DNA from 4 places in the Embleya sp. NPDC020886 genome. Region 1 is predicted to be linked to each of the others. Evidence: riboswitches for the same ligand, from Rfam matches in the RefSeq annotation. Region 1 holds a riboswitch; each other region holds the start of a gene.
What was found. A riboswitch is a leader RNA that binds a small molecule or an ion and turns the genes downstream of it on or off. The one in region 1 is predicted to bind cyclic di-AMP.

Region 1 (7,324 bases):
GTCCTACTGTCTCGCCGGCGCACTGGTGTTGTGCACGATGCGGATGCTCGGCGAGATGGTCGTCGCCAGGCCGTCCTCGGGCTCGTTCTCGGACTACGCGCGCACCGCCATCGGGCCCTGGGCGGGCTTCACGATCGGCTGGCTGTACTGGTACTACTACGTGGTCATCGTGGCCGTCGAGGCGGTCGCGGGCGCCGCGATCCTGCACGCCTGGCTCGACCTGCCGCTGTGGGTGCTGGCGATGGCCCTGATGGCGGTGATGACCGCGACGAACCTGCTGTCGGTGAAGTCCTTCGGCGAGTTCGAGTTCTGGTTCTCCTCGGTCAAGGTCGCCGCGATCATCGCCTTCCTCGTCGTCGGCGGTCTGCATGTGTTCGGCGCGTGGCCGGGGAGTTCGTTCGACTTCGCCAACCTCACCTCGCACGGCGGTTTCGCGCCGAACGGCTTCACCTCGATCTTCTCCGCCATCGTCGTGGTCATCTTCGCCTTCGGCGGCGCCGAGATCGTCACGATCGCCGCCGCCGAGAGCAAGGAGCCCGAGCGTTCGGTGGCGCGGGCCACGACCGGCATCATCTGGCGGATCATCCTGTTCTACGTCGGCTCGATCTTCCTCGTCGTCACGATCGTCCCGTGGGACGGCGCCGAGGTGCTGGCCAGCCCGTACGTCGCCGCGTGGGACATCATCGGCCTGCCCGGCGCGGGCACCGTGATGGACGTGGTGATCCTCACCGCGGTGCTCAGCGTGCTCAACTCGTCGGTGTACGTGTCCTCGCGCATGCTCTTCGCGTTGGCCTCGCACGGCGACGCCCCCAAGTGGTCGGTCAAGACCAGCAGGCGCAACGTCCCGGTGCGGGCGATCCTGGCCGGTACGGTCGTCGGCTGGGTCTCGGTATTGCTCGCCTACCTGTCGCCGGACACCGTGTTCACCTATCTGGTCAACTCCTCCGGCGCGATCGCCATCTTCATGTACATCATGATCGGCGCCTCGCAACTGCGGATGCGGCGCCGGTTGGAGCGTGAGGCTCCGGAGCGACTGACCCTGAAGATGTGGCTGTTCCCCTATCTCACCTGGATCGTGATGGCGGGCTTCGTCGCCGTGCTCGTGGCGATGGCGGTCATCGACGACCAGCGCACCCAACTGTTCACCAGCCTGGGCAGCCTCGCGGTCGTGCTCGTCGCGTACGCGATACGCCGGACCCACGGGCCGCGCCCCGGCGGATCGGGTGACTCCCGAGGCGCGCGAGCCGTCCCGGAAGCCGTCTCCACCCCGTAGCCCGCGGCCCACTCTCCTCGCCGACGCCCTGGACACACCCCTGCCCGGGACTTGTACATTTGTACTTGTACATCTGTGCCACTCGGAGGGGAGAGGGCCGTGGCCTGGTTGTTCCTGGGGTTGGCGATCTCGTGTGAGGTGATCGCGACCAGCCTGCTCAAGAGCACGGACGGGTTCACCAGGTTGTGGCCGACCGTGACGTGTCTGGCCGGATACGCGGGGGCGTTCTACCTGTTGACGCTGTCGTTGCGGCAGTTGCAGGTGGGCACCGCGTACGCGATCTGGTCCGGGCTCGGGACCGTGGCGATCGCGCTGGTCGGGGCGGTGTTCCTGAACGAGCCGGTGACGCTGCTCAAGGCGTTCGGGATGGCGCTGGTGATCGCGGGCGTGGTGGTGCTGAACCTGGGCGGTGCGCATTGACCACGACCCGCGATCCCGAGGGGCGGCGGCTGCGGATCGTGCGCGGCGCGTGCGAGGTGATCGCCGAGGTGGGGGTGGGCAACACCACGCATCGGCTGGTCGCGGCCCGGGCCGGCGTGCCGCTGGGGGCGACCACGTACTACTTCGCGTCGCTCGACGACCTGGTCGCGGCGGCCCTCGCGCACGCGTCGAGCGAGACGGTGGCGCTGTTGGCGCAGTGGGTGCGCCGAACCCGCGATGCCGAGGACCTGCCGGAGGTGCTCACCGCCCTCACCGCCGAATACCTCGCGGACCGCCCGCGCGCGCTGGTGGAATACGAGTTGTACCTGGCGGCGGCCCGCAGCCCACAACTGCGCGGGTTCGCCGTGGCGTGGGTCGAGGGGGTCGGCGACTTCCTGTCCGCCCGGGTCGGCGCGCAGGCGGCCGCGGCGGCGCTGGCGGTGTTGGACGGCACCATGTTGCAGGTGCTCACGCTGGGCACTGATCTGGACGAGGCACAACTGCGCTGGTCGTTGGCACGGGTCCTGGCCGCGCCCCCGTCGTAGTCGGCCGGCCGGCCCGGTGCGGTAGGGTCGGCGACAGCGAAGGGGAGTAGCCCCGCAAACCGGTCGTCGACATGCTGGAGTCCTCGGACTCCCGGTGGCCGGGCCCGTGCTCCAGGCGGGCGGGCGAGACCTTCGGCCAGGTACCGACGCATCCGCGTTCCACGCGGCTGCACCCGTCGTGCCGGGCCGAGTGGTCCTCCGGTCGCCGAGCGGCGCCTTCGTGAAGACCCGGAGGCCCGGCTCTCGCAGAAAGCCACCCGGATGCACCTCGACCCTCTGGCGATCCTGACCGCCTTCGGGCTGATCTTCCTCGCCGAGCTCCCGGACAAGACGATGTTCGCGTCGCTTGCCATGGGCACCCGCATGCGACCGCTCTACGTCTGGTTCGGCACCTCGACCGCGTTCGTCGTGCACGTCGCGATCGCCGTCGGCGCGGGCGGTCTGCTCGGCCTGCTGCCCGGCTGGATCGTCAAGCTCGTCTCTGCCGCGCTGTTCGGCTTCGGCGCCTTCATGTTGTTGCGCGGCGGGGCGGGGGACGACGACGAGGACACCGCGGGCAAGACCGTGACCGGGTTCTGGCCGGTCTTCTCCACCGCGTTCATGGCCGTGTTCATCAGCGAATGGGGCGACCTCACCCAGATCACCACCGCCAACCTGGCGGCCACCAACGGCACCTGGTCCACCGCGATCGGCTCGGCCGCGGCGCTGATGTCGGTCTCCGCGCTGGCGCTGCTCGCGGGACGGTTCATCGCCAAGCGGGTCCCGTTGCAGACGGTGCAGCGGATCGGCGGCGTGTGCATGCTCGGACTGGCGATCTGGTCCCTGGTGGAGGCGTTCACGGGCTGAGCGGCGCGACGCGGCATGCGCGTCCGGCCCCGATGCGCCCGGCCTGCGCCCGGTCGGCCGGACGACGGCGTGGGCGGCGAGGGCATCAGGGACGCGCGGACGATCGGGTCCGGGATGGCTTCCGGGCCGAAGATCGCGATCCGGGTCGGCACGTCCTCGTCGGAGTCCGTTTGCACGGTCGGCGGCATCCGACGCAGCGTGGTGATCCGGGCCCGGCCCGCCACGGTCTGCGCGGCGAGCGGCCGGGTGAACAGTCGCGGTACCAGGGCGATCAGCGCCAGGACCGACACCGTGGCGCAGCCCGGCGAACCGGTCATCCCTTCGGCGACGCCGAGGCCGATGCCGAGGAACAGGACGACACACAGGCCGCAGGTGCCACGCGGGTCGACGTCCCGCTCACTCGGCAGCAGGCCGTCCTGTTCCAACCGGGTCCGCGCCGGTCGCCATCCGGCGGTCGGCCCGGACCGGGCGACCGCGTCCACGATCGGCCCGATCAGGGCGGTTCGGGCCGCGCCCACCGCGTCGAAGACGGTGCGCTCGACCGGGTCGTCCGGCTCGGGTGCGAGCAGGCTGATCCGACGATCCGCACCGATCACCGCCCGCCGACGGCGGTGCATCGCCACGAGCGCGACCTGGGCGAACCGGGTCGAACCGCCGGCGAGCAGCGCGATCTCCCGGAAGTCGAGAACGCGCTCGGCGGTGGCCGGCGCCGGGCGCCTGCGCAACCGGTACGCCCGCCCGAACCGGAGCAGGCAGGCAACCACGAACCAGCCGAGGCAGGCCGCGGACACGAGCAGGTACCACCGGGCCTGGCCCGCCGGGAGGGACCAGTGGGTCGGGTCCCGGCCGGCCTGCCCGTTCGTCGACGCCCGCGCCGTTCCCGCGGCGATGCCCTCGCGCACTGCGGCGATCATGCCCCCACCCCCGGTATTCGCGATCGGCGGCGCGGCGCCACGCCCGTGCGCACCACGGTGCCGCCTCGTCGCCGGCGCGTCCGGTGGAACCCCCTCGCACCTTGCTTCGCGAACCGGCCGAAATGTGATGTAGGCCGCATGGATAAAACGGACATAAATTACTTAGCCGACTTCGGGTGGTAATTCATTTTCCGCGACCCGGCATGAATCTCGATTATTTTCCGTGACCGAATGATCACGCCACTCTCCGAGATATCCCCTCGTCATGAGTGGTGCATCGACCGGTGGGCCGGCCGAGATGTCGCACTTATTCCGCCTTTACACCGGAGGCAAACTCGGCGTTTCGGTTGTGATCCGGCATCCGTATTGCCTACCTTTCTCGCCGATTCACCTTTCGGGTGAACCCTGTCGCCGGTACGCCGAATCCCGTCGCCGGCAGCGGGAGGTCTACATCGAAGAATCCGACGGGAGCGGGGGAACCAGGTGAATCGCCGTGGCCGGGATCGTTCCGGTGACGGCTAGGGGTGAAGTCGCGTGTTGCGCGACCGGGCTGCTCCAGTCCGAATCCGACAGCTCACCTCGTAGGCGACAGGAGAGGACCCCATTTCATGCTGTCCGCAAACGCTCGTCATCGCGCCGCTCGACCCACCAACGTCCGCCGCTTCGTCGCGGCGGTGGGCATCGCCGGCATGGGTGTCGTGATCCCGGTCGCCACTGCCGGTACGGCCCACGCGCAGGCCCCCTCCACCTCCGAGCAGGCCCCCTCCGGCGCCTCCGCCGTGCTGTCGGCGGTCCCGACCGCCGCGGTCGAGGCCGCCCCGATCCAGGCCGCACCCGCCGCGCCGGAGACCGCCGCGCCCGCCGACAAGGCCGGCTACGTGGTCAAGGCCGGCGACACGCTGTTCGGGCTCGCCCAGACCAACCAGGTCACCGGCGGCTGGCAGAGCCTGTACGAGATCAACCGCGATGTGCTCCGGTCCGGCCCGGACCTGATCCGGATCGGCCAGACCCTCCGGCTGACCGGCTCGGCCCCCGTGCTCTCCAAGGCCGCCGCGCCGGCCCAGCCGAGCATCAAGGTGCAGCCGAAGACCGGCGTCACGCCCGGCAAGACCACCCCCAAGCCGGCGAGCAAGCCGTCCGCCGACGTGTCGGTCAAGCCCGCCGCCAAGACCCCCGCCAAGCCCGCCACCGGCGGCTCGAAGGGCAACCAGGCGCCGAGTGGCGGCTCGTCCACCGCGTCGAGCAGCAAGGCCGCCCAGGCCGTGGCCTTCGCCAAGGCGCAGATCGGCAAGCCGTACGTGTACGGCGCCACCGGCCCGAACGCCTACGACTGCTCGGGTCTGGTCCAGGCCGCGTACAAGTCGGCCGGCATCTCGCTGCCGCGCGTGACCAACGACCAGTTCGCCGCCGACCCGCGCGTGTCGATCGCCAACCTGCAGCCGGGCGACCTGGTGTTCTTCTACTCGGGCATCAGCCACGTCGGCATCTACATCGGCGACGGCAAGATGGTGCACGCCGCGAACTCGCGCAAGCCGGTCGAGATCTCCTCGATCAACACCATGCCGATCGCGGGCGCCACGCGTCCTTCTTGATCGACCCGCCGAGACCGACGCCTCGCCGTCACGCCCCGGCAACACACCGGCGCCGTGCCCCTCGACCACCACCGAGGCGCACGGCGCCACACGTGTCCCCCCGACACCTGAACCACACCCGAACCGGCCCCGCAAGCCCGGTCCGCCCCTCCGACCCGAACAAAACCCATCGACCCGACCACCGTCCAACCCCAAGCCCACCGCCCGAGCCAAGCGCTCCGGCCCACCCGGCCTTCGACGCCAAGCCCTCGGCCCATGCCGGCCCCATCAGCCCGGCCGGCGTTTGAGGCCAAGCCCTCCGCCCAAGCCGGCCCCATCAGCCCGGCCGGCGCCCGCGGCGAAACCCTCCGCCCGACCCAGCCCGTTCAGCCCGGCCGGCGTTTGAGGCCAAGCTCTTCAGCCCGGCAGGCGTTTGAGGCCAAGCCGTCCAGCCCGGCCGGCGCGTTGAGGCCGGCCCCTTCAGCCCGGCCGGCGTTTGAGGCCACTTTTCAAGCCCGGCCGGCGTTTGAGGCCAAGTCGGCGGATCCCGGAGACCGCAGCAACACCTCCGCGGCCAGCGAGACCGCCCCACGAAGCGCCGCATCCTGCAGGAACCGCGCCCGCACGACCACCGGCGGAAACGGCACAGCCACCCGCGCCCGCGCCCGAATCGCCCCCAGCACACGCGAAGCGGAGCGCATCAGCCCGCCCGTCACCGCGATCCGCTCCACGTCGAGCGTGAGCGCCAAGTTGGCCACGTGTACCGCCAGTTCGTCCAACGCCTCGTCGACCAGCACGCGCACCCGCGGATCCGGATCGGTGAACAGCGCGGCGGCGTCCACCTCGCGGCCGAGCAGTTCGCTGCCCCGCGCACCCAGCCCGATGCCCGAGACGTACTCCTCCAACGGCGCGTGCCCGGCCCCGAATCCGGTGTCGCCCCGCCCCCGCAGCAGGTAGCCGATCTCGCCGGCCGCGCCGTTCGCGCCGCCGAGCACCCGCCCGCCCAGCACGATCGCGGCGGCGATCCCGGTGCCGACGGTGAGCAGGATCGCCGGGTCCGCGCCGCGCAACGCGCCCCAGCGGTATTCGGCCAGCGCGGCGGCCTTGGCGTCGTTGCCGACGGCGACCCGTTCCGGCTCCAGGCCCAGCCCCTCGCACAGCGTCGTGGCCAGTGCCAGGTCCTGCCAGCCCGGCACGTTGGGCGCGAGCAGGATCCGGTCGGGCAGCACGATGCCGGGACTGACCGCGCCGACCGCCACGCACCGTCCGCCGGTGGTCGCGGCGGTGTGCGCGACCAGTTCGCGGGTGGCCGCCATCGCACGCCGAACCGCCTGGACCGCGCCCTCGCGGGCCTCGGTGATCAGCCGCTCGCTCGCCAGTATCGTGCCGTCCGGCCGCGCGGTGGCCAGCGCGATCTTGGTGCCGCCGAAGTCGATGCCGCAGACGAAGTCCTTGCCCGCGCCCGCGCCGGAGCAGACGAATGCCTGCTCCGGCGCGGGCGCGGAGTCCGGAGCACCGGGGGTCCGGTCTCGGTGCAGCGCCGTCATGCGGGCTCCGCGACGTTGCGACCGGCACCCGAACCGGCGGTCCCCGCACCGGCCGACTCCGCACCGGCGGACTTCGCGTCGCGGTCGGACCGGTTCAGGTACACCTCGGAGATCTCGCGTGGCCCGAACGGCCAGGTCCGCTCCACCTTGGCCCACACCAGGAACGCGACGCAGCCCAGCGCCACCCACGCCAGCGCCCACTCGATCG
Region 2 (7,324 bases), on a different contig from region 1:
ATGTACGTCGGCAACGGCCAGATGATCCACGCGCCCTACACCGGCACGGTGATCAAGTTCGGCCCGATCGACAAGCCGGACTACATCGGCGCCACCCGGGTCACTCCCGAGGGCGCCAAGTCGCTGCCGGACCGCCGCCCCGGTTCGACGAACAACGACTCGGGCGCGGGCAGTCCGGCCGCCGACCCCGGTGGGTCCGGTGGGTCCGGGGCCGCAGGCGGGAAGGTGCCGGCCCGCCTGCCCGCCGCGGCCGAGCCGCGCACCGCGGGGTCGGGCGGCGCACGGGCGCGCTGAGCGCGGGGGCGATCCGGCGCACGGGTCGCGCGGCCACGCCGGCCGTGCGCGGTGCGTCGGATGTGCCGGGTGCGGGTCGCGGTCGCCGACCGGCGATGATGAGGCGGTCCGCCCGCGACGGCACAGCAGAAAGGCCCCGGCCGAGATGGCGATGATCCCCGGCACCGGCAGGTTCACCGCGGTGGTCGGCGTGCTGGCGCTCGGCTTCGCGCTCGCGGTGGTGAAGGTGACCGGGCCCTACGGGTCGCCCCCGTATCACGCGCCGACCTCGCCGATCGGGATCGAGACCCTGGCGCCGCGGTCCGGCCCGACCGGCGCGGTGATGCAGGTGGTCGCGCATCAGGACGACGACCTCTACTTCATGAACCCCGACGTCGATCGGGCGGTGCGCGCCGGCACGGACAGCGTGACGGTCTTTCTCACCGCCGGCGAGGCGGACGGACGCAATGGGCCGGGTGGACGCCCGGATCCGTCGGCGTACGCGGCCGCGCGCAACAACGGCTCGCGCGCCGCGTACGCGTTCATGGCGCTGGGGGATCGTGCGGCGCGCTGGGAGCGGCACAGCGTGCGGCTGCGCGACGGCGCGCACGCCGAACTCGACCACTTGGTGGACGCCCCGAACATCAAGCTGGTGTTCCTCAACACCCGCAAGGAGGAGGGCATCGGCGCGCACGGGCGGCTGCGCACGTTGTGGAACGGCACGGAACGCGAACTCGACACGCTGGCCGCCCGGGACGAACCGGCCGGCGGGCCGTACGCGTACACCCGGGACGGTCTGATCGACTCGCTCGCGGATCTGATGCGGGCCCAGACGCCGACCGTGGTGCGCACGCTCGACCCGGACCCCGATCGACAACGGCACGACCGGGCACACCCGGCGCACGCGGACAACGGCGGCGTCTCGGACCACCAGGACCACACCGCCGCCGCGCGGTTCACCTGGGAGGCGCTGCGCCGGTACAACGACACGCGGCCGGCCGCGAACGCGGCGGCGATCGCCTACCGGGGCTACTACAACGAGCGCTGGCCGCACAATCTCGCGCCCGAGGCCCGCGAGCGCAAGGACGGGATCACCCGGGTGTACGGCTGGACCGACCGGGTGCGGTACTGCCCGGGACGGGTGGACTGCGGCGATCTCAAGGTGCGCGACACCGCCGCGCGCAGCAACTGGCCGCAGAGCACCACGTATCGCTTCCCGGACGCCGGTCCCCGGCCGGTGCTCGGCGCGGACGGCCGGCTGACCGCGTGGGCGGTGCTCGGCGGCCGGATCACCCGCTGGACCCAGGACGGCGTCGGCGCCGCGACCTGGTCCCCGGCGCGGTCGATGCCCGGTCCCGGCGACGGCGAACTCGCCCCGGGGCCGGCTGCGGTGCGCACGGCGGACGGTCGGATCGCGGTGTTCGCGCTGCGGATCGGCGGCGCCCGGCGTGCCGATCGGGACCGGTTCGAGATCGTCACCGCGACCGAGGCGACGCCCGGCGGCACATTGGGCCCATGGCGGGCCCTGGGCAGCCCCGACGACGGCGAACGCGGCCCGGGCGCACCGGTGGTCCAGGCCGACGGCACGGGTGGGCTGCACGTGTTCGTGCGCAATCGGGACAAGGGGATCAGCACCCGTTTCCGGCCGGCCGGCAGCGAGGCGTGGTCCCCCTGGCGGGACCTGGGCGGCGGCGAGATCGTCGAGGGGTTGAGTGCGGTGACCCGCCCGGACGGTGGGGTGAGCGTCTTCGGCACGGCCCGCGAGGGCATCCGCCACTGGGACGTGGTCGGCGACCGGTCGGGCCCGCCCGGCACGATCGCGGCCGAGCGGCCGGTGGGCCCGCCCGCGGCGTCGGTGGGCGCCGACGGTCGGATCGGCGTCGCCTACCGGCGGGCCGGCGCCGCGGAGATCGCGAGTGTGCTCGAAGTCGGGCCCGGCACCTGGTCGCCGGGTGCCTCGCGCGGCGCGGGCGCGGGCTACGAGGCGCTGTACCCGCTGCCCCGGCCGGACGGCACCACGGACCTGGGCACCCGGGACGACCGCGGCCGCCCGGTCCTGGTCGGGCCGGCCGGCGCGGCGCTCGTGCTCGACGAGCCCGCGGTCGCGGTCGGTCCCACCCTCGCGTCGGACGGCGCCGGAGCGCCGGTCGCCCTGTGGCTCGGGCCGGACGGCACGTTGCGCACCGCCCGGCCGTCCTGACCGCGCCCCCGGCATTCGGCCGGGCCGACCGGGTGCCGCCCGTCCCGACACGCGAACGGCGGGCGCTCCCCGAGGGGAACGCCCGCCGTTCGGCGCGGGAGAGCGGTGGATCAGACGTTGACGCCGTGGCTGCGAAGCCACGTCATCGGGTTGACCGCGGAGCCGTAGTTCGGCGTGGTGCGGACCTCGAAGTGCAGGTGCGGGCCGGTCACGTTGCCGGTCGCGCCGGAGAGCGCGATCTTCTGGCCGGTCTGCACCTTCATCCCGGCCTTGACCGAGATCGAGGAAAGGTGCGCGTACTGGGTGTACTTGCCGTCCGCGTGCCGGATGACGACCTCGTTGCCGTACGCGCCGCCCCAACCGGCCGACACGACGGTGCCCGAGGTGACCGCGCGCACCGTGGTGCCGGTCGAGACCGCGAAGTCCTGGCCGGTGTGGCTGCCGCTGGACCAACGCGAGCCACCGGAGCCGAAGCTCGCGGTGAGCGTGGCGCCGGAGACCGGGGAGACGTACGAGCCGGAAGCCTTCTCGGTGCTCGCCGAGGCGGGCTTGGAGTCGGTCTTGGCGGCCTCGGTCTTGACCGAGGTCTTCGGCGTGGCCGGCTTGGCGGTCTCCGTCTTCGGCGTCTCCGTCTTCGGCGTCTCCGCCTTCGGCGTCTCCGCCTTCGGGGTCTCGGCCTTCGGGGCCTGCGGCTTCTGCACCTCGATCTTCGGCGCGGCCTTGCCGTCGACCGCGAGCTTTTGGCCCGGGAAGATCAGGTCGGGGTTGTCGCCCACGACGCTCTTGTTGGCCTCGTACAACTTCGGCCAACCGCCGGGCACATGCGCGGCGCCGGCGATCTTGGAGAGCGTGTCGCCGGCGACCACGACGTAGGACGACGTGGCGGCGGAGTCCGCCTTGGCGACCGGTTCGGTCTTGGGCGTCTCGGTCTTCGGCGTCTCGGTCTTGGGCGCCTCGGTCTTGACCTCGATCTTGGGCGCGGCGACCGTCTTCTTCGGCGTCTCGGCCTTGGGAGACTCGGTCTTGGGCGTCGACTTCGGCGCGGTCTTGCCGGCCGAGGAGCCGGTGTCCACGTCGGGGGTCGCGCCGCCTCGGGTCAGGCCCGCCTTGACCGAGCACACCGGCCAGGCACCGGGGCCCTGGCTCTTGAGCACCTTCTCGGCGATCGCGATCTGCTGGCCCTTGGTCGCCTGGTCGGCCCGCGCGGCGTACTGCGTGCCGCCGAACTCGTTCCAGGTGCTCTGGGTGAACTGCAGGCCGCCGTAGAAGCCGTTGCCGGTGTTGATCTGCCAGTTGCCCGTGCTCTCGCACTGGGCGACCTTGTCCCAGGTGCTCACGGAGGCGGCCTGGGCCGTGCCCGCGCCGATGATCGGCATGGCGACGCCGACTCCGGCGACACCCGCCGCGGCGATCAGACGCGTGGTCCTACTGGTGCTGCGACGGCGATGACGCCCGGTTCCGGACAGCATGGCTGGATCCTCTCCCACGCCTACGAGGTGAGCTGTCGGATTCGGGCCGGAGATCGATAGCCCGGCCACATCCCGAAGGACGTGGCTTCACCCCAAGCCGTTCGCGGCGTCCGATCGTTTCGATCGGGGCCGTTCGCGGCGGTTCACCTGTGGTTCCCCCGCTCCTGTCGTGTGGTGCTCGTCAGCCTCCCGAACGGCCGGCGACAGGATTCGGCGTACCGGCGATCGGGGTCCGTGTGGGATACGGACGGATCGAACGCTAAGCAGGCCCGGACGTAGATCACAAGTCCGTGTCGGATAGACGTCGAATATCCGATTTGCGGTTGAGCGCAATGTAGATGATCCCTTACGGAAAGGACCGTAGTTGGCGTTCCGTGCCGGATCCGATGGAAATGCGTGACAGTGGCCCCGGGTCGCCGTCCATACCGAACGCCCGGAATCGATCACCTACGCCCCGCTCGTCACATCGGCATCGCGGGTAGCGTCGCGCGAACGCGCCTTTGCCCACCGCTGCGAACGCCCGCACCCGCGGCGGGCGTGATTCGCCCCACAGGTCAAATGCCGCATATCCGATTCGTCCCGGGCCACTTCCCGCCCACCGCACGGTCCCGGGCGATCCTCACCGGCGACCGAGGTGCGTCGCGCCGGCGGCCGACGGCCCCGGCGCGACGCCACCCGCCCCGCGGCTCAGCCGCGGGGCGTCCGCCAACCGGCCCACGCGCTGCGCACCATGTCCGACGTGTCGTGCCGGGCCTTCCAGCCCAACTCGGTGGTGATCAGGTCGGCGCTCGCCACCACCCGGGCCGGGTCGCCCGCACGCCGCGGCCGCACCTCCGGAGCCAAGTCGCGCAAACCGGTGACCTCGCCGATGAGTTCCACCATCTCGCGCACCGACGTGCCCTCGCCGCGACCCACGTTCAGCACCAGGCGCGCGTCCGGATCGCCAGCGAGCCGACGGGTGGCGGCCACGTGCGCCTCGGCCAGGTCCACCACGTGGATGAAGTCGCGCACGCAGGTGCCGTCCGGGGTGTCGTAGTCGTCCCCGAAGATCATCGGCGCCTGATCCGCCGTCAACTTCTCCAGCACCATCGGCACCAGGTTGAACACGCCCTTGTCCGCGAGCTCCGGCGCGCCCGCGCCCGCGACGTTGAAGTAGCGCAACGAGGCGTACGAGATCTTGTGCGCGCGCGCCGTGGCCTTGATCATCCACTCGCCGACGAGCTTGCTCTCGCCGTACGGGTTGATCGGCACGCACGGGGTGTCCTCGTCGACGAGGTCGACGTCGGGCATGCCGTAGACGGCGGCGCTGGAGGAGAACACGATCCGGGTGACCTCGGCCTCGACCATGGCCGCCAGCAGGGTGCGCAGACCCTCGACGTTCTCCTCGTAGTAGTAGAGGGGGCGCGCGACCGATTCGGGCACCTGCTTGCGGCCCGCGATGTGCACCACACCGTCCACGGCGTGCGCCCGGAAGACCTCGTCGAGCAGTGCCCGATCCAGCACCGAGCCGACCACCAGTGGCACCTTCTCCGGGACCAACTCGCGGGTGCCCGAGGACAGGTCGTCGACCACGACCACGTCCTCGCCGACCGCGAGCAGCGCCCGCACGACATGTGTCCCGATGTATCCGGCGCCGCCGGTGACAAGCCACTTCATGACTTCAGCGTAACCGCCGAGCCGTTCGCCCCGGCTCAGGCCGGGCCGGGGCGACGCGGGCCGGTCCGCTTCACGACACCGGCGTCGAGTCCGACTCGGTGACGCGGTGCTGCGGTTCGGTTCCGGGGATCATCACCTTGCGCGAGACCACGAACGTCACCGGGATCGCGGCGGCGGCGGCGACGAGCGGCGCGATCCGCTCGTCCATCGACGCCCACGACACCAGCGCGTAGACGCCCACCGTGGTGATCACGAAGTTCGTCACGTTGGTCAGCGGGAACAGCAGGAACTTCTTCCACGTGGGCCGCACCTTGTAGGTGAAGTACGTGTTCATGAAGAACGAGCCGATCATGCTCAGGATGAAGGCGGTGACGTGGGCCGCCAGATACGGCACCACATGACGCAACCCGAGGTAGAGCAGGTAGTAGGTGCCGGTGTTCACCACACCCACGAGCGCGAAGCGAATGGCCTGACGCAGCATCAGCGGCCGACCCCTCGGGGCGCGGCGTTCGCCGAGGTCTCCCGGATGGCGGCGGCCATCTGCGGCGCGGGCACCCGCGTCTCCGTGCTCTCGCGGACCAGGTAGTGCGGGCGGTTCTTGGTCTCGTAGTAGATACGGCCGATGTACTCGCCGATCAGACCGAGCATCGTCATCTGGAGCCCGCCCAGACCGGTCACCGCCGCGATGATGGTGATGTAACCGGGCGTCTGGATGCCCTGGAAGATCGCGATGCCGATCAGAATCATGGTGTACGCGAGCGACAGCGCGGACAACACGAGGCCGAAGTAGATGGCCACCCGCAACGGCCGGTTGTTGAACGAGATCAAACCGTCCAGGCCGTAATTGAGGAGCTTGCCGAAACTCCACTTGGTCTGTCCGAGTTCGCGGGTGACATTCTTGTATTCGAAGAGAACCGAGTCGTATCCGATCCACGAATACAGGCCCTTGGAAAACCTGTTGTATTCGCGCATCGACAGCAGCGCATTCAGTGCCTGCCGCGACAACAATCGGAAGTCGCCGACACCGTCGACGAGTTCGACGTCGACCCACTTGTTGACGAGCTTGTAGTACGAGCTGCTGAGGAAACTGCGGAACCGCTTGTCGCCCTCACGGCTGCGCCGCGCGATCACCTGATCGTGGCCCTTGAGGTGGAGATCCAGCATGCGCGGGATCAACTCCGGCGGATGCTGGAGGTCCGCGTCCATGATCACCACGGCGTCGCCGGTGGCCTGCTCCAGGCCGGCCAACATGGCGGCCTCCTTGCCGAAGTTGCGGCTGAAGGAGGTGTACTTGGCGGCCGGGTCCTTGGCCGCCAGCTCGCGCAGGATCCGCAGCGTTCCGTCGGAGCTGCCGTCGTCGACGTAGCAGATCTCGACGTCGGCCCCGATGTCCTTGAGCTCCGCGCGGATCGTCTCGTGGAAGGTGGACAGTACGGCTTCTTCGTTGAAGCACGGCACCACGAGAGACAAGAGCATCGACTTCACCGGTTTCTCGTCTGAAGACAGGACCAGGCCCAAGGCCACAGCCGCGTTGGCAGGCGTTCTGTCCGACCCGCGTCGCCGAAGAGGTTCCACAGACCTGGTCGAAGACGGTCGGCAGCCCGAGCGCCGATCATTCTTGCACGAAAAGCCTGTCCCGAATCACTGCGCCGACCCGGATCCACAGCCCGAAGAGCGACCGCGCGGGCCTCGGACGGGGCTCCTGGAAGGTTCGTTGGGAGGGACG
Region 3 (7,324 bases), on a different contig from region 1:
CCGGGTGACGGCGACGTTGAGGCGGCGCCAACCACCACCCTTGTTGATCGGCCCGAAGTTCGTGCCGAACTTGGCGTTCTCGTCGGGGCCGTACCCGATCGACATGATCATCACGTCCCGCTCGTCGCCTTGGACCGATTCGAGGTTCTTGACGAAGAACCCGTCGAGCCGATCCTCGGTGAAGCAGTGGTCCAGGTCGGGACGCAGCAACCGGGCCTGCTGAACGGACTGATCGATGGCCGCGGCCTGAGCCTGGGACAGGGCGACGACGCCCAGCGTGCGGCCGGGTCGGGTGTCGAAGTGGTGGATGACCCGCCGGGCGACCATCTCCGCTTCCAGGCGGTTGTCCCGCCGTCCGCCGCGGTCGTAGACACCGTGCGCGTGGAAGTACTCGACACCGATGTCGTTGCCGTGGTCCAGCGCCCCGGGAAACGTCACCATGGAGTTGCCGTAGAACGACCTGTTGCTGAACGTGATCAGGTCCTCGTGCCGGCTTCGGTAGTGCCAGCGCAGCGACAACTCGCGCAGTGCACCCGCCTTGCAGGCGTGCAGCAGGGACTCGAAGCTGTGCGGAGCCTCCTCGTCGTATTGGTCGGAATCGTCCTCCACCGACGAGTCGAAGAAGGATGTCGGCGGCAACTGCTTCTCGTCGCCCGCCACGATCAGCGAGCCCGCCCGGTACACGCAATTGATCGCGTCGGCCGGGCGCACCTGCGACGCCTCGTCGAAGATCACCACGTCGAAGTGATAGTCCGGGGGCAGGAATTGGCTCACCGTCAACGGACTCATCATGAAGCACGGCTTGATCAGCCGAACGACTTCGCGGGTGCGACCGAGCAGTTCCCGCACCGGCATGTGACGACGCTTCAGCTCCGCCTGTTGCTTGATCACCAGGGCCGGCCCGCCACTGAAACGGCGTGGGCGGCGCGCGTTGCATGCCTCGATCACGGCTCCGCTCGCGGCGGCGACGAGCCGACGATCCGCCTCCCGGAAGTCGGCCACCCGGGCGTCCAGGTCCGCCGAACGAGTGGTGGTGAGGCGGGGATCCGTACCGAGCAGATCGTCCGCCCAGCACTTCAGCACCGCCTGTTCGACGACGTCGGGCAACTGCTCGGGAAGAACGCCTCGTTCGACGGCACGAGGAACGAGTTCCTCGACACCGTGCCGGGCCAGCACGTCCAGTCCCGCGCGGTGGGCCTGCCATTCCTCCGGGCCGCGCGGGTCGTCCCGGAGCTCGTCGACGGCCTGCCGGGCCTGATCGAAGGTGCCCAGCAGGGCGGCGGACAACCCGACCCGACGAGGTTCCTCGAAGAGGTCGAGCAGCGCTGTCGAGGACTGCGCCCAGCGCGCGATACGCAGCGTCGCGACGTCGCACCAGTGTCCCAACGCACCACGGACGTCCCGAGCCACCAGTCCCGGCACCGGATCGAACTCGACGCCGTCGGCCAGACGGGACACCAGAATGTCCCGCCGACCGATGCCTCGGGTGAGTTCGGCGATTCGGTCCGCGATGTCCAGCACCGCCCGCAGGGACGGCAGGTCGTCCGCCCCGCGCGGAAGACAGGGGCCCAGCGCCTCCTGATGCAGAGTCAGCAGCCGAGTGACCTCGGCCGCGGCGTCGTGCCAGGCCAGGGCGTCGGTCAGGCGTTGGGGCACGGTCTTGTGCCAACCGGCGCGGGTGAGCGCGACCGCCGCCGCGCGATCCTCGCGATACCGGGAGGACAGCCGCCCGAACACACCCCGGTGCTGCTCGGCGAACCTCCCGATCAGGGCAGGCAACTCCTCTGCTTGCAGGACCTGTTCACCGAAGACGTCCTCCGCTGCCGCACGCGCGACCGCGCAGGCGGCAAACGCGACCTGCAACTCCCCGGCCGCTCGATGTGCCGCGCGCAGGCCGTCCTCGTCGAACCATCGTGCGGGCGGCCGTCGGGCCGCGGAGGTCAGATCGACGAGTTGCAGCAGGCCGAAGGCGGCCTGCATACTCTGCGGCTCGGGCAGTGCGAACAGCTCGGCCAACCGCGCAAACCCGGCGGAGGGATCGTCCGAGAGCCCGGCACCGGCGGTGCCGACCGCGGCCGGGTCTCGTCCGGGCAGGCCCGCCTCCAACGTGGTCACGACCCTGCGTAGGTCGGGCACGGCGCGCGGTTGGGGAATGGTGGCCCCGAACGGACGACGCTCGGCAGCCGTACCCAGGTCGGCGAGTGCCTCGGCGGCCTCGGCGAGCACAGCGGTGGGAGCGGAGTCCCTCTTCAACCCGCGCCAGACGAACGCCTCACGTTCCGCCGCCGGCCGCCAGGCCCGGCCGACGGCGCCCGCCGCCGCCACGATCGACCCCAGGTGTCCGGCTTCGAGTCGGCGGATCGTGTCGGTGCTCCGCGCGCCGAGGGTGAGTTGCGGCGTGTCCGCCTGCTCCAGCAGCACCAGGCGGCCCAGGACGTCGTGCAGGGAACGGCCGAGCGGTTCACGGGTGTGGTTCATCGCCGCCGCATAGGCGGACAGCTCCTCGCGCAGGCGACGGGCCCGATCGAGTTCGTGCTCGGCCGCCCCGGTGATCCGTACCTCGGTGGTCAGCACCCGCTCCAGCTCGGTCGCCACCGCCTTCTTGCCGGTGTCACCGCTGTGCAGGGCCATTACGAAGTCCCCGAGGCCGACACCTCGGAGCCGATTGCGGACGACGTCGAGCGCCGCGGCCTTCTCGCTGACGAACAGAACGGACCGGCCGGCATGCATGAGTGCGGCGATCATGTTGGTGATCGTCTGGCTCTTGCCGGTACCGGGCGGACCGCTCATCACGAAGGAACGCCCGTCCAGCGCGGCCGCGATGCACTGCCGCTGCGAGGAGTCCGCGTTCAGCACGAGCGGGGTCCGCTCGGGCAGTTGGATCTCGTCGATGCGGTCGATCTCGGGCGGCTCGAAGTCGATCAGGTCGTCGGGCAGTCCCGCGTCGGGGCCGAGGCCGACGGCTCGCACCAGCGGATGGGCCAGGATGCGCTCCTCGTTCTGCTGGAGATCCTGGTACATGGCCTCCTTGTGCGACGAGAAGAGGCCGAGCACCACGCGGTCCTCGACCGACCAACCCTGCTGCGTGCCCGCGATCTCCCGGGCGGCCGACAGGACCGCGTCGGAATCGAGCACGTCGCAGTCGGCCACCGTGCTCCAGTCGACACCCAACTGCTCCAACTTGACCGCGAGCGCGGGATTGTGGATCCGGTCCTGGTCCTCCGCCAGGTGCAGTCGCGTCTGCCTCCGCGCGTCCCGACGAAGCTCCACAGGTACGAGCAGCAGCGGAGCAAAGCACGTCTCCGCGGCGCCCGCCTCCCGCCACTCCAACATGCCGACGCCCAGCCAGAGCACCCACAAGCCGTAGTCGATGTACATCTGACCCGACTTCTGCCGCAGTTGGTAGAGCGACGCGTCCAGCCCTGCCTGCGTGTTCTTCCGGGTCACCAGGCCGTCGGCACGACCGGTGCGGCCCGCCTCCGAACCCAGGTCGTACGCGAGGAAGGTCTCGGTGCCCGGTTCGGCCTCCTCCGCCTCCGTGCCTGCCTCGACCCGTCCGTCGGACTCGACGGGAGCGAACGGCCAGCCGCGAGCGAATCCGGCCAACACGGCGGCGGCGTCCGGCGCGACGACCTCCAGAGTGGCAATCCGGGTGTGCCGGAAGTTCAACAGCCGGTTCCGCCCGCCCAGGTCGAGCAGCGAGTCCCGCCAACCGCCCAGGACGCCCCTCAATCGCGCGAGCGCCGCGTCGTCCCCACTGCCAGGCTGCGCAACTCCGGCCGTTCGCGAACTCTGCATGCAGACGTACCTCCGAAGCGGATACGCACAGGAGGCACCCCACCTCGGCCCCCCGGCCGCAGTAAGTATTCAGTGCCGGCAGTCCGACGCACCAGTCACCCGAACAGCCGTCCCCATAAGGCCCATCGGACGATCGACGACTCCGAAACAACCACACCGTGAACCGCGTTCGCGGCGCGTGGCTTCGGCTTTATCGCGCACCGCCGCGGCCCCGAAGCCGACGCGACAACCCCTGCGGCCCACAGCTCTGCGGACGACCAATTTCTCACGTTCGGTGACATCGATGGAGTTGGGCCGGCGGCTGATCCACGCCGCCAATCATTGCCAAATCGGTCCAAGATCGATTTTCGGGCATCCGCGCGCTTTTCCCGTAATAAGCGGAGAATGAAACGGAAGTCTTGGTAAAGTTTTGGCAATGCAGAGGCTCCCGGTGCCGACCGTGACACCCCTGTGACTATCGTTCTGCGATAAGGCGATCGGTTCGACGTCGGCCATCCCGGTCGACACGATCGCCTCCGCCGAATTCGGGGACGAGTTTTGGTGACGGTGAGTGATCGCCGTCGTTGCGACGCGAAGCCGGAACCGGGGACCCTCGCAGTCCCTGGGGTGAATCGGTGCCTCGGCACCGTAGGGCGTCTTCTTCCGCCCGAACCCGTCAGCTAACCCGGTAGGCGGCCGAGGAAGGAGACCCGCCACCAGTGGCGACCCAACGTCGATCCGGGCAGCACCGAAAGCCCAAGCCGCGCACCGCCGTGCGTACCGCAGCGACCGTCGTCACGGCCGCGGCGACGATGACCGGCGTGATGACCTTCGCCGGCACCGCGAGCGCCGACCCCGCGCAGTCGTTCCAGCAGACCAAGGATCGCGTCAACCAACTGCACAGCGAAGTGATCAAGGCCACCGAAGCCGCCAACGGCGTCGACGAGCAGATCACCAAGCAGCAGGGCACGGCGAGCCAGACCCAGGCCCGGATCACCGAGGAACAGGCCGCGCTCAACACCCTGCGCGACCAGATCGGTGTCCTGGCGGCCAACCAGTACCGCACCGGCGGCCTGCCCCCGTCGCTCTCGCTCGCGCTCAGCGGCGACCCCGAGGGCTACCTGCAGAAGTCGCAGATGATGTCCCAGCTCGACGGCCAGCAGGCCGCCAAGCTGAAGCAGATCGCGGCGCAGGCCCGCGTCCTCCAGCAGGACCGCACCGAGGCCACCGCGCAGCTCTCCGCGCTGGAAAAGCTGCGCACCGAGCTGAACACGCACAAGAACGAGATCCAGACCAAGCTCGCCGAGGCCCAGCGGCTGCTGAACACGCTGGACAAGAAGCAGCAGGACGAGATCCTCAACTCGAACGAGCACAAGAACGACACCGGTGCGCGAAGCGACGCCGACCGCAGCTCGCGGGACAAGCCGGACTCGCCGCCGCCGGCGACCAACATCCCGGCCTCCGGCCGGGCCCAGGCCGCGATCAACTTCGCGCTGGCGCAGATCGGCAAGCCGTACGCGCCCCGGGGCGTGGGTCCCGGCTCGTACGACTGCTCGGGCCTGACCCAGGCGTCCTGGAGGGCGGCGAACGTCTCGCTCAGCCGCACCACCTGGACCCAGGTCAACGACGGTCCCAGGATCGCCAAGAGCGCCCTCCAGCCGGGCGACCTGGTGTTCTACTTCTCGGACAACTCGCACGTGGGCATGTACATCGGCAACGGCCAGATCGTGCACGCCCCGCGACCGGGCAAGAACGTAACCAAGGCCCCGCTCGACTCGATGCCCTTCTACGCGGCCATTCGCCCCAGCTGACCCCCCGCGCACACAATGCCCCCGGCCGGAAACCCGGCCGGGGTTTTGCATACCCCGGCCCGTCCGAGCGCCGATTCGTCGACACATCACGCCCGGACCGACCCCGAAAATGCAAAAGGCCCAGATCAGAAACCAACTGACCTGGGCCTTCGAGGAGCCGCCTAAGGGAGTCGAACCCTTGACCTACGCATTACGAGTGCGTCGCTCTAGCCGACTGAGCTAAGGCGGCTTGTCGGTCCACCTTGAAGGTGGCGACAGGGAATGAGTGTACACACCCGTCGGGGTGGTCCACACGCGGCTTTGGCGGGGGTCAGCGGCAGGTCTTGCCCTTGGTGGGGACGGTGCCCTGAGTGAGGTAGTCGACCACCGTGCGGTCGACGCAGTCGCTGCCTCGGCCGAAGGCGGTGTGGCCGTCGCCGTCGTAGGTCAGGAGGCTGCCGGAGGCCAGTTGGCCGGCCAGGGACTGGGCCCAGGAGTACGGCGTGGCCGGGTCGCGGGTGGTGCCGACGACCAGGATCGGGGCGGCGCCCTCGGCCCTGATCGGGTGCGGCCGGCCGGTCGGCGGGGTCGGCCAGGAGGCGCAGGTCAGGCCCGCCCAGGCGAGGTTGCGGCCGAAGGTCGGCGAGTCGGCCAGGTAGCCGGGCAGCTCCCGCTCGACGTCCTCGCGGGACGTCGCGGCCGGCGGCGCGTCCAGGCAGTTCACCGCCGCGTTGGCGGCCATCAGGTTCTTGTACTTTCCGTCCGGACCACGCTCGTAGTACTGGTCGTTGAGTTCGAGCAGCGGCTGCCCGTCGCCGCGCAGCGCGGCCTCCAGCGCCTGTCGCAGATCCGGCCACTGGTCCTTGGAGTACAGCGGCGACAGGATGCCCGTGGTCGCGATCGACTCGGTGACCCTGCGGGTCCCGTCGCCGGACAGCGGGCGGGCGTCGAGCTGTTGGAGCAGGCCGCGGATCCTGGCCAGTCCGGCCTCGCGGGTCGCGCCGAGAGAGCACGAGCCGCCGCCGACGCAGTTGTCCAGGAACGCCGCCAGCGCGGTCTCGAAGCCGCCGCCCTGCACCTTGTTGGCGGCCACCGCCGGCTGGCTCGGATCCATCGCGCCGTCCAGGACCAGCCGGCCGACCCGCTTGGGGTACAGCTCGGCGTACGTCGCCCCGAGGAAGGTCCCGTACGACGCGCCCAGGTAGTAGAGCTTCGCGTCGCCGAGGGCCGCCCGCAGCAGGTCCATGTCGCGTGCCGCGTCCACGGTGCTCACGTGGCCCAGGAGGTCGCCCGAGTCGGCCTCGCAGGCCCGCCCGTACGCGCCGGTGCCGTCCAGCCACGCCTGTTCCTCGTCGGGAGTGTCCGGCGTCGCGTCGAGCTGGGTGAAGGTGTCCATCGCGTTGTCGCTCAGGCAGCCGATCGCGGTACTGCGACCGACGCCGCGCGGGTCGAAGCCGACGATGTCGAACCGCTTGCGCAGTTCGGCCGGATACCTGGTGGCCGCGTACTGCGCGAAGTCCAGGCCGGAGCCACCCGGGCCGCCCGGGTTGAGTACCAGCGAGCCGATGCGATTCGCGCCGACGGCGGGCTTCCTGATCACCGCGAGCTTGATCTTCGGCCCGTCCGGCTTGGCGTGGTCCAGCGGCACCTGGAGCGTGCCGCACTGGAAGCCGCCGGTACACGCGGTCCACCCGATCGGCTCGACCGCCGCGGTCGGCGGTGCCTGGTCGATCGCCTTGCCGTCCGGGTCGCCGGTC
Region 4 (7,324 bases), on a different contig from region 1:
ACCTACACGATCGTGTGGAGCAACGAGGACGGCGGCACCTCGACGCCGGCGCTGATGGCCCGCTGGGGCCGCACCACCGACATAGAGTGGGCCTACCGCGTCGAGGTGGACGCACGAGGCAGGGCGGTGCCGGGCACGGCCTACTTCCAATCGCCCGACCACGGCACGAAGTTGTTCGCCGGGCGCTACGAGGACGGCCATCCGCTGCTCCAGACCTGCACGTTGAACAACAACCTGTGCGACGTCGTGGACAATCCGATGCGATTCGCGCCGGCGGCGGTCGAGCGGCTGGTCGACCCGAAGAAGACCGCGCGCGAGGAGATGGTGGACCGTCACCCGTGGGTGTACCCGGTGATGACCGCCGAGGTACGCCGCGAGGGCCGGGTCGTGGCCGATCCGCCGGCCGACACCACCACGCTGATCGCCGACCCGCAGGACTACCTGTACGCGGTGATCCGCAAGACCACCTCGGCGCCGCCGCCCGGTGCGGCGGGCTGGAACGGTGTCGCGCTCGGTGTGCGGATCAAGGGCGATCCGACGCTGTACCGCTCGGACCGCGCGCGGGTGGACTGGTCGTTGCAGCGCGACGACCCGGCGGCGACCACGGTCCGACTCCCGCACGGGACGCGGGCGTCGGACATCGTCGAGGTGGTCGCGATTCGTACCGTGGCCGGGGTCGACCCCGGTTCCACGATCACGGTGAACGGGGTCAACCGGGCGTTTCTGCTGGGCGCGGACGACCGACCGGGGCGGGCAGTGCCGGTCCGTCCGAAGTCGGTCACGCTGAGCGCGGCGGCGCCGGAGGCGGTGCTGTACCGCCGGTGAACCGGTTGGCATCGGGCACCGGCCGGGCTTGATGAGGTGTTCTCAAGCCGCGGTCGGGAGTCGGGCGCCGGGCGGGCCGAAGTCGGCTCGCCCGGCGCCCGGCCGTCGGTGTTCCGCCGGTTGTCCGGGCCTTTGCCGCGGTTGCCCAACGGCCTTACCGGCAAGGCGTCTTCCGGTACCGGATGGGGTTTTGCCCCGCCGCTTCTTCGTCTCTTCTTCGCCTGCCCGCCACGAGCCGACCCCCCGCGCATCACGTCGCGCGGGTCAGGGTGTGGGCGTCGACGCTCGACCGTCGTCGACCGGAGCGAGAAGGAGACGTCCATGTCCGGATGGAAGACCGTCACGGCTGCGGTGTTGGCCGGGGCCGCCATCGTCGCCGCCCCGGGAACGGCCGCGGCGGCGGACCGCCACGGCGGCAACCAGCGCGGGTCCTTCGACCTCCAGGCACACCGCGGCGGTCTCGGGCTGACCGTGGAGAGCACGCTCGCCTCCTTCGCCAAGGGCCTGGACGTAGGCGTGTCCACCCTCGAACTCGACGTGCAGATCACCGAGGACGGCCGCGCCGTGGTCACCCACGACCGCAAGGTCGACGGGCGCAAGTGCGCCGACACCGCACCGGTGCGGGCCGGCGACCCGGAGTTCCCCTACGTCGGCAAGTACGTCAACACGCTCAGCCTGGCCCAGGTCCGCACGTTGGACTGCGGGTCGCGGCAGTTCCCCGGTTTCCCCACGCAGACCACCTCGCCCGGCGCCCGAATGCCGCTGCTCACCGAGGTGTTCGACCTGGTCCGGCGTCGGCACGCGCACGGCGTGAAGCTCAACGTGGAGACCAAGGTCGAGGCCGGCGCGCCCCAGGAGACCGCGCCGCGCGAGCAGTTCGTGCAGACGGTGGCGCGCGAGGTGCGCCGGGCCGGGCTGTTGCGCCAGGTCACCATCCAAAGCTTCGACTGGGGTGCGCTCAAGCGCATGCGCCAGGTCGAACCGCGCCTGCCGCTGGTCGCGTTGACCAACTACGACTTCCTTCAGGTCGGCAAGCCCGGCGCCTCGCCCTGGCTGGGCGGCCTGGACATCGACGACTTCGGCGGCGACCCGCTGCGCGCGATCGCCTCGTTCGGGGCCGGCACCTTCTCGCCCGTGCACGGTTTCCCGCAGAACGGCAAGGTGACCGATCCCGACTACCGTCCGTACGTGACCCGGGAGATGGTCGCCCGGGCGCACGCGCGGGGCATCAAGGTCGTGCCGTGGACCATCGACGACCCGGCGACCATGGCCAAGTTGATGGACGACGGCGTGGACGGCCTGATCACCGACTACCCGGACCGGTTGCGGGAGTTGCTGGCCGCGCGCGGACTGCCGCTGCCCAAGCGGTATCCGGCTCGCGGCTGATCGATCCGGCCGCACCGGGGGCCGGGCGCGGAAAGGGTCCGGGCGCGGAAAAGGGCCGGGCCCGTCGACACGTGGTCGACGGGCCCGGCCCTGGCTGCGGCTACTACACGGCGGCTGTTGCCGTGCGGTTACTGCCTGTTGACGCTCGGATCAGAGGTTGACGCCGTGCGCGCGCAGGTAGGTGACCGGGTTGATGCCGCTGCCGTAGTTCGGGGTGGTGCGGATCTCGAAGTGCAGGTGCGGGCCGGTCACGTTGCCGGTCGCGCCGGAGAGGCCGATCTGCTGACCGGTGCTCACCGTGGCACCCACGCGAACGCTGATGCTGGACAGGTGCGCGTACTGCGAGTACTTGCCGTCCGCGTGCTTGATGACGACCTCGTTGCCGTAGGCGCCACCGTTGCCGGCGCTGACCACGGTGCCCGAGGTGATCGCCTTCACCGAGGTGCCGGTGCCGACCACGAAGTCCTGGCCGGTGTGGCTGCCGCTGGACCACAGCTTGCCGCCGGTGCCGAACGCGGTGCCCAGCGAGCCGCTCACGGGAGCGACGTAGCCGGAGGCGTTGACCGAGGAGCTGCCGGCCTTGACCGAGGCACCCTTGGTCGCGACCGGGGCCTTCTCCTTGACCGTGGTCTTCGGAGCGACCTTCACCGACGCGGAGGGCTTGGCCTGCGACGTGGTCGTGGTCGTGGTCTCGGTCTTGGGCGCGGCCTTCGGCGCGACCTCGGCCTTGGCGGTGGCGGTGGCGGTGGTGGCGGTGGCGGCCTTGGCCTTGCCGGACAGCTTGAGCTTCTGACCGATCTGGATGACGTCCGGGTTGCCACCGATTACGGCGCGGTTGTCGGCGTACAGCTTGTGCCAACCACCGGTGACGGCCTTGTCCGCGGCGATCTTGGACAGGGTGTCACCCTTGACCACGGAGTACGAGGAGGTGGTCGACGCGGCGGCCGGGACGACCTCGATCTTCGGGGCCGGGGCGGTGGTCGGCGCGGACTCGGCCGGCTTCTCGGCGGCCTTGGGGGCCACCGTGACCGAGGTCTTGGCCGAGCCGGCGGCCTTGGTGCTCGGCGAGACGGCGGGCTTGGCGCCGCCCTTGGTCAGACCCGCCGGGCCGGAGGTGTTCGGCCACGCGCCGGGGCCCTGCACGGCGAGGACCTTCTCCGCGATGGCGATCTGCTGGTCCTTGGTGGCCAGGTCGGCACGCGGGGCGTACTGCTGACCGCCGAACTCGTTCCAGGTGCTCTGGGTGAACTGCAGGCCACCGTAGAAACCGTTGCCGGTGTTGATGTGCCAGTTGCCCGAGCTCTCGCCCATGGCGACCTTGTCCCAGGTGGAGACCGAGGCGGCGTTGGCGGTCGCGAGACCGGTGATCAGCGGGGCGGCGACGATCGCGCCGGCCATTCCGAGGGTGAGCGCGAGACGCGTCTTCTTGGGCATACGGGCAGGGGTGTTGAACGACTGCACGAAGATTTTCCTTCTCCCACGCCTACGAAGTGAGCTGTCGGATTCGGGCTGGAGAGTCTCGCCCGGCCGTGTTCGGCCCTCGTGAGAGGGACGGGCACGGCTTCACCCCAAGCCGTCCTAATGGGCGTCTGTGTCACAGACGCCCGGGACGGCATTCCACTTGGTTCCCCCGCTCCTGCCTTTCGGGTTTCGTACCGTGGCCTCGCTCCGGCGGCAGGATTCGGCGAACCGGGAGACCATTTCGCCGAGCACCGGACCGGTGTGGCGAAGCACCAAGCTACGCACACCCCGACCGGGAACCAAACATCACGATTCGCCGAAACCGAAAAATCAGGACGTAAGCGTGGAATATCGGGACCTAAAGTCCCGGACGCGGTACGCATTGTGCCCGAGTTGCTCACGCTGAGCCGATAGGGGAATCACCATGGGTGAAATTCCGGAAAACTCGGTTCACGCTGCGTACGAGTTCCTGACCATCGGTATGCGCGATGTGACGTGCGTCATGCGCTCGATAGCGGAGTGTCCGAATTACCCCTATATATACGTCCCAATTTGCCTGCCGGCCCGGTCTCCGCCGGGGTTGTGACCGCCGGGAAGTGGTGCGCGTCTCGGGGCTTCACTTGGATTCGATCCGCCTCATGGGGGCGACGCTCTCCGGCAGAGCCTGCTGTTTCGCTGCCCGGCCGGCGTCGTCGATACCGAGTACGTGGCGCGGGTGGGTCGAGATGGCCCGTTGCATCAGGGCGGCGCGTTCGGGGTTGTCGGCGGTGGCCTCCCGGGACCTCGTAGCGGGTGCCCGGTCGAGCGCGACCGGGAGCCGTATCGGCTCGGCGGTCCCGGCGACGGGACGCTCGCGGCACCGGGCGCGGCCGGTCCCGTTCGGGCCCGGCCCCGGTCACCCCCCGTATTCAGGCCCGCCAACCTCGTCGATCGGGTGGCTTGGGACGGAGGGGGTGGGGGCATGGGGGCGGGCATGGAACGATTCGAGATTGCCATCTTCCCGTTCAACGACCAGGACATGGCCGCCGACGCCCGGGGCCCGGCGGTGCGCTCGGCGGTGGTCGAGGCCACCGGCGAGGTCGGCGCATCGGGCCATCCGCGCTACGCGGGTGAGGGTGTGGTGGCCGACATCGACCCGAGGTCGCGCACGGTGGAGGCGATCACCATCGACGGCGCCGAGATCGAGGACGGGTGGAGCGTGCGGATCGTCCCGGCACCGGGCTGAGCCGATACCGACGAGGGCGGCCGTCGACACCGCGGACCCGCGGGTCGAACAGCCGCCCTCGACATCGTTTCCGGCCGACCCGGCGGGTCGGCGATCGGGCTCAGACCGCGGCGGACAGCGCCTCGAACTGCTCGTCGGACAGTCGGATTCGGGCCGCCTCGGTGTTCTCCTCCAGGTGCGCGACGCTGGAGGTGCCCGGGATCGGCAGCAAGACCGGGGAGCGGTGCAGCAGCCAGGCCAGCGCCAACTGTGAGGGCGCGGCGCCCTGTTCCTTGGCGACCTGCTCCAACGGACCGCCCGGCCGCGCGAGTTGGCCGGTGGCGATCGGGAACCACGGGATGAACGCGATGTTCTCGGCCGTCGCGTAGTCGAGCACGCTCTCCGACTTGCGGTCGGCCAGGTTGTACAGGTTCTGCACGGAGACGATCTCGACGATCTCCCGGGCCTCGCGCAACTGCTCCACGGTGACCTCGGACAGGCCGATGTGCCGGATCTTGCCCTCCTGCTGCAACGCGCCGAGTTCACCGAGCTGGTCCGCGAGCGGGACCTGCGGGTCGATCCGGTGCAGCTGGTAGAGGTCGATCCGCTCCAGGCCGAGGTGACGCAGGCTCAGTTCGGTCTGCTGGCGCAGGTATTCGGGCCGGCCCAGGGCGCGCCATTCGCCCGGTCCGGTGCGGGCGAAGCCGCCCTTGGTGGCGATCACCACGTCCTCGGCGTACGGGTGCAGCGCCTCACGGATGAGTTGTTCGTTGACGAACGGGCCGTACGAGTCGGCCGTATCGATCAGATTCACCCCCAGTTCGACGGCGCGGCGCAATACCCGGATCGCCTCTTGGCGGTCCTTTGGTTCGCCCCAGACACCGGTTCCGGTGAGTTGCATGGCGCCGTACCCGAGCCGGTGCACCGGCAGGTCGCCGCCGAGCGGGAAGACACCGGAGGCGTGGGCGGGGCCGGACGCGGACGAGACGGTCATCGGTTCTCCGTAGGGGTCGGGCGGCCCGGGCGGGCCGGACGGCGCGGACGAGGTCGAGGCCATTGTGCCCCGGGCCTCGGGCGTGGTCACCGGGATACGTCCCGCACGCGTGGTGCAGGTCCCCGGTGACGTGTCCATCCGCAGGATGACCAAGTTCGGGCGCGTACTTGTACACAACGACGCATTCGCGGCAGGGCGCTGCTCCCTAGTGTGTGCCACTCGTCGAGGCACTCGATCCACGGATGGAGCTGTTCATGGTCTGGCTCATACAGGACTATCGCGAGGAGGACCTCGCGGCGGTGGTGCACCTGATCGACACCACGACCGAACTCGGCCAGGAGTCGGTCTTCTCGCTGTCGGAGTGCATCAACGCGCTGACTTCGCGACAGCCGGCGGTGGTTGCCCGGCGGGACGGCGCGGTGGTCGGTGCGGCGCTGGCCACGGTCTCCGAGGGGCGGGCCTGGGTGATGCGGATCGCCATCTCGCCACCCGCGCGCGGCCTGGGGCTGACCAGTACGCTGCTGCTCGCGCTGGAACGCCGGTTGGTCGAGGACCGGGTGCGCCGGATCGCCTACGTGCTGCCCGAGGAGGACTCGCGCGAGTTGGGGCTGCGCAACGCGGGCTACGAACGGCGGCCGGCGGTGGCCTACTTCGAGAAGGTCGAGCCGGTCGACGACCATGCGGCGGAAACCCTGGACCGGCTCGGCGGGCGGATGTTGCCGGGCGACCTGTGGTCGAAGGTGGCCGGCATGGAGGTGGAGAAGAACCTGATCGAGCGGCGGGTGGTGTTGCCACTGGCGGATCCCGAGCGGGCTTTCCGACACGGCGTCGAACCGCCCAGCGCGATCGCGTTGTTCGGCCCGCCCGGGACCGGCAAGACCACCTTCGCCCGGGCGATCGCCTCCCGTCTGGGTTGGCCGTTCGTGGAACTGCTGCCCTCGCGGCTGGCCGACGGCGGCAACCTGGCCGCCGCGCTGCGCGAGGCGTTCGGGCGGCTGGCCCGGCTGGAGCGGATCGTGGTGTTCATCGACGAGGTCGAGGAGATCGCGCCGGTCCGGCACGCCCGGCCCAGTGCCGGCCACGCGGTGACCAACGAACTGCTCAAGCTGATCCCGGCGTTCCGCGAACACGGCGATCGGCTGCTGGTGTGCGCGACCAACTCGGTGCGCTCGCTGGACCCGGCATTCCTGCGGCCGGGGCGGTTCGACTACATCATCCCGGTGGGCACACCGGACGCGGACGCGCGGCGGGCGATGTGGACCCGGTACGCGTCGGCGCGCCCGGACGTGGACCTGGACGCGCTGGTGGCGGCGAGCGAGCTGCTCACCCCCGCCGACATCGGGCACGCGGCCCGGATCGCCGCCCAGGCGTCGTTCGAGCGCGACCTGTTCGACGAGTCCGCGAGCGGCGAGGGACCCGGCGCCCACACCCGCGACTACCTGGACGCGCTCGCC

Region 2: another riboswitch for cyclic di-AMP. It lies ahead of ACH4U8_RS35805 (transglycosylase family protein); the one in region 1 lies ahead of ACH4U8_RS28810 (NlpC/P60 family protein).
Region 3: another riboswitch for cyclic di-AMP. It lies ahead of ACH4U8_RS26880 (NlpC/P60 family protein); the one in region 1 lies ahead of ACH4U8_RS28810 (NlpC/P60 family protein).
Region 4: another riboswitch for cyclic di-AMP. It lies ahead of ACH4U8_RS32325 (transglycosylase family protein); the one in region 1 lies ahead of ACH4U8_RS28810 (NlpC/P60 family protein).

Annotation. Positions count from the first base shown of each region.
Region 1 covers NZ_JBIRRX010000009.1:103,487-110,810, reverse strand. The annotation lists gene ACH4U8_RS28835 (amino acid permease) at 1-1,273, shown strand, start outside; gene ACH4U8_RS28830 (multidrug efflux SMR transporter) at 1,373-1,693, shown strand; gene ACH4U8_RS28825 (TetR family transcriptional regulator) at 1,690-2,238, shown strand; gene ACH4U8_RS28820 (TMEM165/GDT1 family protein) at 2,500-3,084, shown strand; partial or broken gene ACH4U8_RS28815 (TIGR04222 domain-containing membrane protein) at 3,210-3,998, opposite strand; cyclic di-AMP (ydaO/yuaA leader) riboswitch at 4,406-4,600, shown strand; gene ACH4U8_RS28810 (NlpC/P60 family protein) at 4,607-5,590, shown strand; gene ACH4U8_RS28805 (ROK family protein) at 6,079-7,116, opposite strand; gene ACH4U8_RS28800 (APC family permease) at 7,113-7,324, opposite strand, start outside.
Region 2 covers NZ_JBIRRX010000014.1:67,273-74,596, reverse strand. The annotation lists gene ACH4U8_RS35815 (bifunctional lytic transglycosylase/C40 family peptidase) at 1-294, shown strand, start outside; gene ACH4U8_RS35810 (PIG-L family deacetylase) at 440-2,473, shown strand; gene ACH4U8_RS35805 (transglycosylase family protein) at 2,584-3,942, opposite strand; cyclic di-AMP (ydaO/yuaA leader) riboswitch at 3,947-4,168, opposite strand; gene galE (UDP-glucose 4-epimerase GalE) at 4,630-5,598, opposite strand; gene ACH4U8_RS35795 (GtrA family protein) at 5,669-6,079, opposite strand; gene ACH4U8_RS35790 (glycosyltransferase family 2 protein) at 6,079-7,074, opposite strand.
Region 3 covers NZ_JBIRRX010000008.1:155,563-162,886, reverse strand. The annotation lists gene ACH4U8_RS26885 (DUF3320 domain-containing protein) at 1-3,798, opposite strand, end outside; cyclic di-AMP (ydaO/yuaA leader) riboswitch at 4,344-4,487, shown strand; gene ACH4U8_RS26880 (NlpC/P60 family protein) at 4,497-5,588, shown strand; tRNA gene ACH4U8_RS26875 (tRNA-Thr) at 5,744-5,817, opposite strand; gene ACH4U8_RS26870 (alpha/beta hydrolase) at 5,899-7,324, opposite strand, start outside.
Region 4 covers NZ_JBIRRX010000011.1:156,789-164,112, forward strand. The annotation lists gene ACH4U8_RS32315 (hypothetical protein) at 1-825, shown strand, start outside; gene ACH4U8_RS32320 (glycerophosphodiester phosphodiesterase family protein) at 1,147-2,211, shown strand; gene ACH4U8_RS32325 (transglycosylase family protein) at 2,362-3,645, opposite strand; cyclic di-AMP (ydaO/yuaA leader) riboswitch at 3,677-3,908, opposite strand; gene ACH4U8_RS32330 (hypothetical protein) at 4,646-4,897, shown strand; gene ACH4U8_RS32335 (aldo/keto reductase) at 4,998-5,870, opposite strand; gene ACH4U8_RS32340 (ATP-binding protein) at 6,125-7,324, shown strand, end outside.